DNA from 2 places in the Variovorax sp. VRV01 genome. Region 1 is predicted to be linked to the other one. Evidence: predicted binding sites of a transcription regulator. Region 1 holds the regulator's gene; the other holds the start of a gene.
What was found. The regulator sigma-54, encoded in region 1, starts transcription at its own class of promoters, with help from an activator protein. The targets are predictions, from matches to a motif close to TGGCANGNAANCTGCTTT.
Positions count from the first base shown of each region.

Region 2: the regulator sigma-54 is predicted to act here: its motif matches at 3,533-3,550, upstream of atzF (allophanate hydrolase).

Region 1 is NZ_JACVBS010000005.1:278,065-285,073, forward strand. Features, by position in the region: gene lptB (LPS export ABC transporter ATP-binding protein) at 1-188, shown strand, start outside; gene IB278_RS11620 (RNA polymerase factor sigma-54) at 206-1,798, shown strand; gene IB278_RS11625 (phospholipase D family protein) at 1,809-3,416, shown strand; gene IB278_RS11630 (LysE family translocator) at 3,427-4,071, opposite strand; gene IB278_RS11635 (YceI family protein) at 4,086-4,721, opposite strand; gene IB278_RS11640 (YceI family protein) at 4,763-5,341, opposite strand; gene IB278_RS11645 (cytochrome b) at 5,338-5,964, opposite strand; gene IB278_RS11650 (THUMP domain-containing class I SAM-dependent RNA methyltransferase) at 6,149-7,009, shown strand, end outside.
Region 2 is NZ_JACVBS010000005.1:38,425-45,433, forward strand. Features, by position in the region: gene IB278_RS10530 (beta-ketoacyl-[acyl-carrier-protein] synthase family protein) at 1-1,000, opposite strand, end outside; gene IB278_RS10535 (AmpG family muropeptide MFS transporter) at 1,130-2,515, opposite strand; gene IB278_RS10540 (M48 family metallopeptidase) at 2,574-3,440, shown strand; gene atzF (allophanate hydrolase) at 3,579-5,288, shown strand; gene IB278_RS10550 (ABC transporter substrate-binding protein) at 5,306-6,310, shown strand; gene IB278_RS10555 (ABC transporter permease) at 6,313-7,009, shown strand, end outside.

The sequences.
Region 1 (7,009 bases):
TCAGCTTCCTGAAGGAGCGCGGCATCGGCGTGCTCATCACCGACCACAACGTGCGTGAGACGCTGGGCATCTGCGATCACGCGTTCATCATCAGCGACGGGCATGTGCTGGCACAAGGCACACCCTCGGAGATCGTCGACAACGCCGAAGTACGCAGGGTGTACCTCGGCGAGCACTTCCGGATGTAAGGGAGGAGTCGGTCTCCATGAAGCAAGGGCTGTCCCTTCGCGTTTCGCAGCACCTGGCGCTCACGCCCCAGCTGCAGCAGTCGATCCGGCTGCTGCAGCTGTCCACGCTCGAACTGAGCCAGGAGGTGGAGCAGATGCTGGACGAGAACCCGTTCCTCGAACGCACCGCGGAAGAAGCGGCGCGCGAGGAGTTCGGGCTCGACGCCATCGACACGCCGGTGCCGCGCGACGAAGCCGGTGAAGCCGCCGAGGGCGAATTCGCCTCGGCCCCGGCCAGCAGCGCAACCACCACTTCGAGCGAAACCTCCTCGGCAGCCGAGGCCGACGTACCCGCCGCCGACGCCACCGAGCGCGAGCCCGACTGGGAAGGCGACGGCACCGTCGACATGGCGCCCGACGACAGCGAATGGGGCAGCGACGCCCCCGCGCGCCAGAACAACCTGGGCGACGACGAACGCGCCGACGCCACCGAGCTCGCGCGCAGCCAGGAGTCGCTGCAGTCCTTCCTGCACCGGCAGGCGCTGAGCCTGCGGCTCAACGAGAACGACAGCGCCGCGCTGCGCTTCCTGATCGAATCGCTCAACGACGACGGCTACCTCGAAGACTCCCTGCCGGCGCTGGCCTCGGGCCTCGCGGGCGACGACAACGACCAGTTCGACGAATTGGTGCACCACTTCCAGGTGGCGCTCGGCCTGCTGCAAAGCCTGGAGCCGGCCGGCGTCGGCGCGCGCGACCTGGGCGAATGCCTGTGCATCCAGCTGCGCGCGCTGGCCAGCGAAAGCGAGACCGAAGAGCAGGCCCTGGTGCGCAAGACCGCCATCGCGATCTGCAAGCAGCCGATGGAGCTGCTCGCGCGGCGCGATTTCAAGCGCCTGGCCACGCTCACGCGCACCAACGAAGAGGTGGTGCGCTCGGCGCTGCAGATCATCTCGCGTCTGGAGCCCAAGCCGGGCCGCCGCTTCGTCGACGTCGAGCGCAACATCGTGATTCCCGACGTGATCGTCACCAAGATCGGCCGCGGCACCAATGCCAAGTTCCGCGTCATGCTCAACCCCGAGGTGATGCCGCGGCTGCGCGTGCACGACATCTATGCCGGCGCGCTCAAGTCGCACAAGGGCGAGGGCAGCCAGGCGCTGTCGCAGCGGCTGCAGGAGGCGCGCTGGTTCATCAAGAACATCCAGCAGCGCTTCGACACCATCCTGCGCGTGAGCAACGCCATCGTCGAGCGGCAGAAGAGCTTCTTCGTGCACGGCGAGCTCGCAATGCGGCCCTTGGTGCTGCGCGAGATCGCCGACGAACTCGGCCTGCACGAATCGACCATCTCGCGCGTGACCACGGCCAAGTACATGGCCACGCCTTTCGGCACGGTCGAGCTCAAGTACTTCTTCGGCTCGGCGCTCGGCACCGAGACCGGCGGCAATGCGTCGAGCACCGCGGTGCGCGCGCTGATCAAGCAGTTCGTGAGCTCCGAGAGCATCAAGAAACCGCTGTCCGACAGCCAGATCTCCGAAATGCTCAAGGAGCAGGGCATCGAGTGCGCACGCCGCACCGTGGCCAAGTATCGCGAGGCCTTGCGCATCGCGCCCGCCAACCTTCGCAAGGCCCTGTAGAAAGCCGCCGATGGCCCGCCGCCTGCTGTCGCGCTGTGGGCTCGCGGTCTTTGCCATGCTGGCGGCGCTGCTCGTCGCCGGCTGCGCCACCCTGCCCGACGAGGCACCGCGCCCGCCCACCAAGGCCATGGCCGCGTCGGCCGACACCGCGCTCGGCAAGATCGCGCTGGCCTCGCAGCCCGACCCGGACCTGAGCGGCTTTCGCCTGATGCCGGGCGGCGACTTCGCCTTCGACACCCGCATCCAGCTCGCGCGGCGCGCCCAGCGCACGCTCGACGTGCAGTACTACCAGATCGAGAACGACGAGACCGGCCGCTACCTGCTGCGCACGCTGCGCGATGCGGCCCGGCGCGGCGTGCGCGTGCGGCTCCTGATGGACGATCTCTACACCTCGGGCGAGGACGAACTGCTGCTCGGCCTGGCCGCCACGCCGAATGTCGAGCTGCGCCTGTTCAACCCGTTTCCGGCCGGGCGCGGGAGCCTGCTCAGGCGCTTCACCGCTTCGCTGTTCGACTTCAGCCGCGTCAACCGGCGCATGCACAACAAGCTCTTCATCGCCGACGGCGCGATGGCGGTGGCGGGCGGGCGCAACATCGGCAACCAGTATTTCAGGCGCACGGCGGGCGAGAATTTCCTCGATCTCGACACCTTCGTGGCTGGTGCGCTGGTCCCGCGGCTGGGCGCGCTGTTCGACCAGTACTGGAACAGCGTCTATGTGCGGCCGGTCCAGTCGGTGGTGGCCAGCGAACTTCCGCAGGGCGAGCTGCAGAAGCGCTTCGAGACCGCCACCGGCCCCGACACCACGCCGCCGCCGCCCAGGCCCGCGCCCAACGACCTGCTCGGCTACAGCCCGATCGCCGAAGACCTGGCTGCCGGCAAACTCGACCTGATCTGGACCCTTGCCGAGGCCTACGCCGATTCGCCCGAGCGCGTGATCGGCAAGACCGCCTCGTACGGCGGCGTGCCGCTGCTCGATGTCGACAGCGTGCGCTACAACGTGGTCGAGCAGATGCGCCGCGCGCGCTCCGAGGTGACCATCGTCTCGCCCTACCTGATTCCAGGCAAGGCGGGGCTCGAAGTGATGCGCGAGATCCGACGGCGCAACGTCAAGATCAGCATCGTCACCAATTCCTTTGCCGCCACCGACGAGCCGCTGGTCCACACCGCCTACCGCCGCTACCGGCCCGAGATGCTCGAGCTCGGCGCCGAGCTCTACGAACTGAGCACCACGCGCACGCGGCGCAGCGTGCGGCTCGGCCTGTTCGGTACTTCGGTGGGGCGGCTGCATGCCAAGTCGGCGGTGATCGACCGGCAGATTCTTTTTGTCGGCTCGATGAACTTCGACCCGCGCTCCGAGACGCACAACACCGAGATCGGCCTGTTCATCCGCAGCCCCGAGATGGCGCAGCAGACGCTCAAGCTCATCGAGGTGCTGAAGCAGCAGGGCGCCTACCGGCTGCGCTTTGCGAAGGACAGCGGCAATTCGCGCATCGAGTGGATCAGCGAGGAGGAAGAAGCCGGCCGGACCACCGTGCTGAACGAGGAGCCCGACTCCGATTTCTGGGGCCGCACCATGCTCGAGATGCTGGCGCCGCTGACGCCCGAGAGCCTGCTGTAGCCCGGGCGGCTCAGCCGCTGCGCACGCCCGACAGCAGCTTGAGGCCCAGCAGCACCATCACGCCGCCGGCCGCGCGGTCGATCCAGGCCTTGTAGCGCAGGTAGGCCGAGCGCGGCGCCGCCGACGAGAGCGCCAGCGCGACGACCGCGTACCAGCCGGTCTCGATGCAGAAGATCACCGCCGGCACCGCGAGCGCCAGTGCCAGCGGCACCTCGCGCGGCAGGAAGGCCGCGAAGATGCTGGCGTAGACCACCGCGGTCTTCGGATTGCTGATCTGCGTGCCCATGCCCAGGAGAAACGCGCGCCGCGCATTGCTGCCCGAGCCCGCGGCCGCGCGTTCGTCCTGCACGGCGGACAGCGGCTCGCGCGCACCGCGCCAGATGCGGATGCCCAGATAGACGAGATAGGCGCCGCCGAGCAGCTTCACCGCCAGGTACAGCGCCGGAACCGCGAGGAACGCCGCCTGCAGCCCGACCAGCGCCGCAATCGCGAACACCACGCCGCCTGCGCCCATGCCCAGCGCCGCGGCCAGGCCATCGGCGCGCGACGACGACACGGCGGTGCGCGCCACCATGACGAAGCTCGGTCCGGGGCTCATGGCCCCGACGACCATAGCGCCCGCGATGCCCAGCAACGGAACCGTGATGCCGCTCATGGCTTTTCCCGGGACTACTGCTGCACGTTGACCGCTTCGACCTGCACCAGCAGCTTCACCTTGTTCTCGAAGCCGAAGTTCAGGCCCCAGGTGATGCCCCAGTCGCTGCGCTGCACGGTCGTCTCGAAGTCGCCGCCGCAGACCTGGCGGTTGATGAGCGGATTCAGGTAGCAGTTGAAGCGCACGGCCCTGAGCGTGACCGGCCTGGTCTGCCCCATCAGCGTGAGCGTGCCCGGCACGTCGACCACCTTGTCGCCATTGAACTCGATGCGGTCCGCCACGAAGCGGCCGGTCGGGAATTCGGCCACGTTGAAGAAATCCTTGCTCTGCACGTGGCGGTTGAGCAGGTCGACGCCGGTGTTGATGGAGCCGATGTCCATCGTGATGTCGACCTTGCCGCTGCTGCCGGTGCCGTCGATCTGCACCGAGCCGTCCTTGGTGCTGAAGCGGCCGCGGTTGGTGGTGGTGCCGTAATGCCCCATCTCGTACATCACGAAGGTGTGCGTGGGGTCGATCACGTAGCTGGCGTTCTTCACCGGGCCGCCCGCGGGCTTGGCGGCCACGGCCGGCGCGGTGTAGTCCTGTGCCAGGGCAGGGGTGGCAAGGGCCGCCGCGGCAGACAGCGCGGCAGCGAGGAGGAGCTTCTTCATGGCAATGGGCGTGCGTGGCGTGGGAACGAAACAGGAAAAATTCAAAGCGGACCGAAGCCCGCGAGCGTGAACTTGAAGCGAACCAGCACCTCGTTGGCGACCACCGAGGTGTCGGTCCACTCGCCGTCGCCCACCTTGTAGTCGAGCCGCTGGATCGTAAAGCTTCCGCTGGCCACCGCGTGGCCGTTGGCCGGCGCAATGCTCACCGGCACCGTGACCTGGCGCGAGATGTTCTTGATGGTGAGCTTGCCCGCCATCTCGAAGCGGCCGTCGCCCAGCGCCTTGATCGCGCTCGACTGGAAGCTGGCCTGCGGAAAATGCGCCGTGTCGAACCACGGCGCCTTGGGCAGTTCGGCATCGCTCATGGGCACGCCGAGCGATGCGCTGCCGGTGTCGATCTGCAATGCGACGCTGCCGCCTTCGGGCTTGCGCGGATCGAAAGCCACCTGGGCATCGAACTTCTTGAACGTGCCCTCCACGGGCACCCCCATCTGCTTGCTCACGAAGGCGATCTGGCTCTTGTCCGGCACCAGCCGGGTGGCCGCGGCCGGCTCGGCGAGCGCGGGCGCAAGAGTGGCCAACGCCAGGGCTGCGAGCAAGGGGCGGGCGGTGCGCTTCATCTGGCGGATTCCTTGCGTGGCGCGGGCCACATGCGTTTCAAGATGCCGTCGCGGTCGATCCAGTGGTGCTTGAGCACCGCCGCCACATGCAGCAGCGCCGCCGCGGCGAGGGTGAAGGCGCTGCCCTTGTGCAGCGGCTTGAGCACGACCTCGGCCCATTCCTTGTCGACCGGCACGAAGTCGGGCAGCGGCAGCAGGCCGAACCACACGACCGGAAAGCCGAGCGCCGAACTGTAGGCCCAGCCGAACAGCGGAACCGCCAGGAACAGCAGGTACATCAGCGCGTGGCTCGCGCGGTAGCCGCTGCGCTGCCAGCGCGGCATGGCCGCCGCCGCAGCGGCCGGCAGCGGCGGCGGCGGATGGCGCAGCCGCCACAGCAGGCGCACGGCCGACAGCAGCAGGATCGTCACGCCGGCCCATTTGTGCCAGTTGTAGAGCTTGATGCGCGCCGGCGACAGCGGCAGGCCGGTCATGTAGAGGCCGACGCCGAGCGAGCCGACGATCATGGCCGCCAGCAGCCAGTGCAGCGCGATCGCGACCGGGCCGTAGCGCAGTTCGCGCAGGCGTGGATCGGCGGGTGCATCGGCCATGGCGGCGGGGTGGGAAGGTGTGTCGATGGACATCGGAAGCAGGACCGGCGGCCTGTGCGCGGAGCATATATCGGAAGCGGCGGAGGCGCCGCGGCCCGATCGGCCGGAGCGACCATGGACGCAGTGGTGGAATTGCTCGTCCGGTCCCCTGTGTGGAGAAGCGGCCCGGCGCGGCGACAATGGCGTTCCCCTGCGGCCGAATGATGGCGAACCTCCTGTGAACGATCTCTCTCTCTTTTTGCCCTGCGCCGCCGGCGTCGAGGAATTCCTCGCGCAGGAAGTCCATGCGCTCACCGGCCGCGTCGGCCAGGACCTGCTCACGCTGCGCGGCGGCGTGCGGGTGCGCGCCGAATGGCGCGACGCGCTCAAGCTCAACCTGCACAGCCGGCTCGCGCAGCGCGTGCTGGTCGAACTGGCGCACGCGCCCTACCGCAGCGAGAACGACCTCTACGCCATCGCGAGCGGCGTGGCCTGGGAGATCTGGTTCACGCCCAGGCAGACCTTCAAGATCGAGACCACGGCGCAGCACAGCCCGCTGCAGAGCCTGAACTTCGCCACCCTGCGCATCAAGGACGCCATTGCCGACCGCTTCCGCGCCAAGGCCGGCGGCGTGCGCCCGAGCATCGAGACCCAGTGGCCCGACTGCCGCGTGTTCGCCCACCTGACCACCGAACACTGCACGCTCTACATCGACACCTCCGGCGAGCCGCTCTTCAAGCGCGGCTGGCGCCAGGACAAGGGCGATGCGCCGCTGAAGGAAACCCTGGCCGCCGCCATGCTGGCCGCCAGCGGCTGGTGGAACCCTGAAACCGGCGCCGTGGCCGCCGAGCCGCTGTACGACCCCTGCTGCGGCAGCGGCACCATCGCCATCGAGGCGGCGCAGATCGCGCGCGGCATTGCGGCCGGGTCGCTCAGGCGTTTCGGCTTCGAGAAGCTGCTGCCGTTCCAGGCCCATGTCTGGGACGCCATCAAGAAGGACGCCGCATCGTCGGCGGTGCCGCGCGATGTCGCCATCTTCGGCTCCGACGTCTCGCACCGCATGGTCGACTTTGCCGAGCGCAATGCGGAGCGCGCCGGT
Region 2 (7,009 bases), 240 kb from region 1:
CCGCCGCGCCCAGCGTGTGGCCCATGAAGCCCTTGGTCGAGCTGGCGTGGGTGCGCGCCGGAAAGCGCCGCGCCACCAGCGCGCCTTCGACCTCGTCGTTCTTCTGGCTCGCGGTGCCGTGCATGTTGATGTAGTCGATCGCCTCGGGCGCGAGGCCCGCGCGCGCCAGCGCCTCGTCGAGCGCGCGTTCGGCGCCCAGCCCTTCGGGGTGCGGCGTCGACATATGGTGCGCATCGCTGGCTTCGCCGTAGCCCAGGAGCCGCAGCGGCGCGGCCGGGTCGTCCTGCACGCGTTCCACCAGCGCGAAGCCGGCCGCCTCGCCCAGGCTGATGCCCTTGCGGCTCGCGTCGAACGGCCGGCACGGCTCGCTCGACACCAGTTCGAGCGAGTTGAAGCCGAACAGCACGCTGCCGCACAACGTGTCGACCCCGCCGACCACGGCGGCATCGGCCAGGCCGAGGCGGATCAGCCGCTCGGCCGAGGCGAACACCTTGGCGCTCGACGAGCAGGCGGTGGAAATCGTCTCGCTCGGCCCGGTGAGCCCGAGCACCTGCTGCACGAACATGGCCAGCGAGTGCGGCGTGTGCACGGCCGCACGGCGCTGGTCCATGGGAAAGAGGCCGTCGGCGTCGAGCTGGGTGTAGGCCAGCTCGGTTTCGCCGATGCTGGAGGTCGAGGTGCCGAGGATCAGCGCGATGCGCGAGGGGCCGTACCTGGCCCGCGCGGCCGCCACGGCCTCGGGAAAGCCGTCCGCATGCAGGCCCAGCCAGGCCAGCCGGTTGTTGCGGCAGTCCCACGAGGCCAGCGCCTCGGGCAGGCGGATGTCCTCGAGCCCGTCGACGCGGCCGATCCAGGTGGGCAGCGGCGCATCGCCGAAATCGTTGGCGCGCAGGCCGCTGCGCGAATGCTCGAGCGCCTCGGCGAGCGGCTCCTTGCCGACGCCGACGGCCGAAGTGGCCGTGTAGGCGCTGATCTGAAGGGGAGAAATGCGGGGCGGCACGTTGCTTGTGGGTTGGCAGGCGGAAGATGAATGATCGCTCTGGGAGCGAAGCGGAGGTAACCGGAAAGTGACAGCCTACCAGTTGCGCGGGCCCCGCAGCGTCAGCTGTTTTCCTATAGGGCCCGTGCCCTATTGACGCCCGGCCGGCGCCTTGGTGGTGGTGATGCGGGCGGCCAGCGCCACCAGCAGCAGCACTGGCAGGCCCAGCAGGGCGGTGGCGGTGAAGAACTGAGCGTAGCCGTGGGCGTCGACAAAAGCGCCCGAATAGCCGGCAATGAACTTGGGCAGCAGCAGCATCAGCGAGCTGAACAAGGCGTACTGCGTGGCCGAATAGCTGATGTTCGTGAGGCTCGACAGGTAGGCGATGAAGGCCGCCGAGGCAATGCCGCCGGCCAGGTTGTCGGCCGACACCACCGCGATCAGCGCCGTCAGGTCGTGCCCGCGCGAGGCCAGCCAGGCGAAGAGCAGGTTGCTCGCGGCGCTGAGCACCGCGCCCAGCATCAGCACGCGCATCACGCCCAGGCGCATCGACAGCACGCCGCCCACGAAGGCGCCGGCCAGGGTCATGACCACCCCGTAGATCTTGCTGACGGTGGCCACTTCGTCCTTGGTGAAGCCCATGTCCACGTAGAAGGGGTTGGCCATGATGCCCATCACCACGTCGCTGATGCGGTAGATGGCAATCAGCGAGAGGATCAGCGCGGCCTGCCACTTGTAGCGGCGGATGAAGTCGGCAAAAGGTTCGATCAGCACGCCTTGCAGCCATTCGGCCGCGTTCTTCGGCTTGGGCAGCACGCGGCGCACCGGCTCGGGCGACAGCAGCACGGTGAGCACGCCCACCGCCATCGAGGCCGCCATCACCAGGTAGGCCGTCTTCCAGGCGCCGTTCTGGTAGGCCGCCGCGCCCGTGGCCGCCGCAGCCGGCGCCACCTCGGCCCAGGCCGCCACCCACAGCACGCCGGCGCCGGCCCAGATCATCGCCAGGCGGTAGCCCGTTTGATAGGCGGCGGCGAGCGCGGCCTGCTTGCGCGTTTCGGCCGACTCGATGCGGAAGGCGTCCAGCGCGATGTCCTGCGTGGCCGAGCCGAAGGCCACCAGCAGCGCGCACCAGATCAGCGGCGCGAGGCCCTGGCGCGGATCGTTGAGCGCCATGCCGACCAGCCCCGCAACCACCATCCCCTGCGCCAGCAGCAGCCAGCCGCGCCGCCGCCCGAGCAGCGTGGTCAGCGGCGGCAGCGGCAGCCGGTCGACCAGCGGCGCCCACACCCACTTGAAGCCATAGGCCAGGCCCACCCAGCTCAGGTAGCCGATGGTGGTGCGATCGATGCCCGCCTCGCGCAGGCGAAAGCTCAGCGTGCCCAGCACCAGCAGCAGCGGCAGGCCGGCGGAAAAGCCCAGCGCCAGCATGCGCAGCGTGGCGGGCTCGAGGTAGACCTTCAGCGCATCGCGCCAGGGCAGGGAGGGGGCGGTGGAGGTTTCGGCGGGCTGGGCAGACATGAGCTTCGGATTGTCCATGAGCGCGCGCCGCCTGCCGAGCCGTCTTTTTGTCGGCAATTGTTCCTATGATCCGCGCATGTGCACACGATGCGAGCTCTTCCTTCCTTCCGTGGCTTCTTCGGCTTCCCGCGCCTCGGCCTGGCAGCCGCGGCGGGCCTTCCTGCTCGCGGCGGCCGGCGCCGCGCTGGCCGGGCCGGCCCTGGCGCAGGTGAACGTGGGCAATGCCTCGGTGGCGCGCAACCTCGTGCCGGCCGACCGGATCGAGGCCGCCGGCGTGCAGCAGTACGGCCAGCTGCTCGAGCAGGCGCGCGCCAAGCGTGCGCTCGCGGGCGACGGCAATGCGCAGCTGCAGCGGCTGCGCACCATCGCGAACCGGCTGATTCCCTTTGCCACGCCGTGGAATTCGCGCGCGCGCGACTGGAAGTGGGAGGTCAACCTGATCGGCAGCAAGCAGATCAATGCCTTCTGCATGCCCGGCGGCAAGATCGCCTTCTTCACCGGCATCCTCGAGCAGCTCAAGCTCAATGACGATGAAGTCGCCATGGTGATGGGACACGAAATGGCCCATGCGCTGCGCGAGCATGCGCGTGCCCGCATGGCCAAGAGCGCGGGCACCGGCGCGGCGCTTTCCATCGGCGCGCAACTGCTGGGCCTGGGCCAGATGGGCGACCTGGCGGCGCGCGCCGGCACGCAGCTGCTCACCCTCAAGTTCAGCCGCAGCGACGAGACCGAGGCCGACCTCGTCGGGCTCGAACTCGCGGCGCGCGCGGGCTATGACCCGAAGGCCTCGATCACGCTCTGGAACAAGATGGCCACCGCCTCGAAGAACCAGGGCGGCCTGAGCTTTCTATCGACCCACCCGAGCGGTCCGGACCGCATCCAGAAGCTCGAGGCCAACCTGCCGAAGGTCGAAGGGCTTTACCGGGAAGCCAAGCGCAGCTGAGGTCTGAGCCACCTCTTCCTCTGAAAGAGGGCTGCGTCTGACTCCCTCTCCCGCCGGGAGAGGTCGCAAATCCATTACGGCCTGTTTTCGCCTGGCACATTGCTTGCATCTCGACTTGTACACAAGTTTGGATGCCTGATGATGGTGCATGAAGAAAACGGATCGGCCGCCGCAGCGTGGATTGCCCGCTTTCCCCGGCCTGTGCCCGGTGCGGGCGCAGGCCGCCTCGCCGGCCTTCGCTTCGCGGTCAAGGACAACATCGACGTGGCCGGCGTGCCCACCACGGCCGCCTGTCCGGCCTTCGACCGACGGCCCGCGCAGCATTCGGCCGTGGTGCAGAAGCTGCTCGATGCCGGTGCATCGCTGATCGGGAAGACCAACCTCGACCAGTTCGCCTGCGGCCTGAACGGTACGCGCTCGCCGTATGGCGAAGTGCCCAATGCCTTCGATGCGCGCTACGTCTCGGGCGGCTCCAGCTCCGGATCGGCCTACGTGGTGGCCGCCGGCGAGGCCGACTTCGCACTCGGCACCGACACCGCCGGCTCGGGCCGCGTGCCCGCCGGACTCAACAACATCGTCGGGCTCAAGCCCTCGCGCGGCCTGCTGAGCGCCTTCGGCGTGGTGCCGGCCGCCCAGAGCGCGGACTGCGTGTCGATCTTTGCGCGCACCGTCGGCCTGGCCGTCGAGGTGCTTCTTGCGGCCGCCGGGCCCGACGCACGCGATCCCTATTCAAGGGACGTGGCGCTGCGCCGCGAGGCATTTCCAGCCGCCTTCCGTTTCGGCGTGCCCGACACGCCGAGCTTCTTCGGCGATGCCGCGGCCGAAGAGGCCTTTCGCGATGCACAGGTGCGGCTCGCCGCCCTCGGCGGCACGGCCGTGGCGATTCCCTTTGCGCCGCTGGCGGAGGCCGCCGCGCTGCTCTACGAAAGCGCGCTCGTGGCCGAGCGCTATGCGGCGGTGCGCGGGTTCTTCGATGCGCATGGCGCTGAAGTGATCGAGCCGGTGCGCGGCATCCTCGAAAGCGGCCGCGGCTACAGCGCCGCCGACGTGTTCGAGGCGCAGACCAGGCTTCGCGCGATCGCACAGCAGGTCGAACCGATGTGGCGCGGCATCGACCTGCTGCTGGTGCCGACCGCGCCCACGCACTACACGCGCGAACAGATGCGCGCCGACCCCGTGGTGCTCAACCGCAACCTCGGCGCGTACACCAACTTCGTCAACCTGCTGGACTACGCCGCGATCTCGGTGCCGAGCTCGCTGCGCGCCGACGGCCTGCCTTTCGGCATCACGCTGATCGGCCCGTGCGGCAGCGATCTTGCGCTGGCCGAGCTGGGCCAGCGCTATCACCACGCCACCGGCCTGCCGCAGGGCGCCACAGGCTTGCCGCTGCCCGAGCCGCGCTCCATTCCGGGCCTGGGCGCTTCGCCAGTGCAGACCATGCCCATCGCCGTCGTCGGCGCGCATCTCTCGGGCATGCCGCTCAACGGCCAGCTCACCGAACGCGGCGCCACGCTGCTGCGCGCCACCACCACCTCGCCGCGCTACCGCCTGCATGCCTTGCCGGGCACCGTGCCGCCCAAGCCGGGGCTGCAGCGCAGCACGGCCGGCGGAGCAGCCATCGCGCTCGAAGTGTGGTCCGTGCCCGTGGCCGAGGTCGGCAGCTTCCTGGCCCTGATCCCGCCCCCGCTGGGCCTGGGCAGCGTCGAGCTCGCAGACGGCAGCTGGGTGCACGGCTTCATCTGCGAAGGCCATGCGCTCGCAGGCGCCGAAGACGTGAGCCACCACGGTGGCTGGCGTGCCTACATCGCAAGCCGCACGACCGCCTCTTCCCAAGCCATTCCAACCTGACCGATCGAGGAGTCTTCATGAGCATCCCTGAAAAATCGCCCGCCGCCGCGTCGCGCCGCCAGTTGCTGCAGGCCGGCGCCGCGGGGCTGGCCGTGCTGGCCGCGCCCGCCATCGTGCGCGCACAAGCCGCGCCGAAGATCCGCATCGGCTTCTGGCCCGTGGCCGCGGGCCTGCCTTTCTTTGCCGCGGTCGACCGCGGCTACTTCAAGGAAGCCGGCCTCGACGTGGAGCCGCTCAAGTTCGCGGGCGCGCAGCAGGTCATGGAAGGCATGCTCGCGGGCCGCTGCGACGGCAGCTCCAACGGCACGGGCTCGGCCAACCTCGCCATCGGCGAGATCGCGCAGCCGGGGCTCTTCAAGATCTTCTGCACCAACCCGAGCAACGCGAAGTTCGTGCTCGACGAATTCATCGTCGCCAAGGACAGCCCGATCAAGACCATGGCCGAGCTGGCCGGCAGGAAGATCGCGTCCGGCCCCGGCATCCAGAACGTGACCCTGTGCAAGACCATGCTGGAGCGCGCGGGCGCCAAGGGCGCCACCGTGAGCGAGCTTCCGATCGGCCAGCACGTGGCCGCGCTCGTCGCGGGCCAGGTCGACGCCTGCTACACGCTCGAGCCCACCGGCACCGTGGGCCGCATGAACGGCACCACGCGCGTCCTCGAGGCCGGCGTGGTCGCCAAATACATCCTCGGCGATCCGATGGCGCCCTGGCACGGCGGCGCGGCCAGCCTCACCAGCGAGTTCATCAAGAAGAACCCCGAAGCGGCGAAGAAGTACATCGCCGCCTATGCACGCGGCGTGGAGCTGGTGCGCAGCAAGCCCGACGACGCGCGCCAGCACATGAAAGGCTACACCGCCATCGAAGGCAGCCTCACGGCCGAAGTGCCGCTCGCCTCGTACATGCTCTACAACGAGTTCAAGCCGAGCGACGTCGCGTATTTCCAGAAGTTCTACGACCTGTTCACCGAGAAAGGCATCTTCGAGAAGAAGGTGCCGGTGGACGGCCTGCTCTACAAGGCCTGACCATGGCCGACGCAAGCACGACCACGGCCGCGCCGTGGACACCGCCGGCCGCCGGCGCGGCGGCGGTGGCACCGAAGCCCCCGTTGCGCGACCGGCTGCTGCCCTTCGTCGGCCCCGTGGTGCTGTTCATCGTGTGGGACCTGGCGGTGCGGCTCGGCTTCATCAAGCCGATCCTGCTGCCCACGCCCGCCGACACGGTCGCGGCGCTCATCACGGGGCTCGCGGGCGGACCGCTGCTCACCGACTTCGCGATGACCGTGTGGCGCACGCTGCAGGCCTTCGCGATTGCGGCGGTGGTCGGCGTGCCGCTGGGCGTGCTGCTCGGCAGCAATGAGCGCGCGTACCGCAGCGTCGAGTTCCTGATCGACTTCTTCCGCTCCACGCCATCGTCCGCGCTGATCCCGCTGTTCCTCCTGATCTTCGGGGTGTCGGACGTCAACAAGGTGGCCATCGCGGCGTTCGGCGCGCTGCTGATCGTGGTGTTCAACAGCGCCTATGGCGTGATCAACGCGCGCAAGCAGCGCGTGATGGCGGCGCGCGTCATGGGCGCCTCGCGCTGGCAGATCTTCAAGGACGTGCTGGTGTGGGAAAGCCTGCAGCCCAGCTTCGTGGGCCTGCGCTCGGCGGTGTCGATGGCGCTGGTGATCGTCATCGTGGCCGAGATGTTCATCGGCTCCGACACCGGCCTCGGCCACCGGA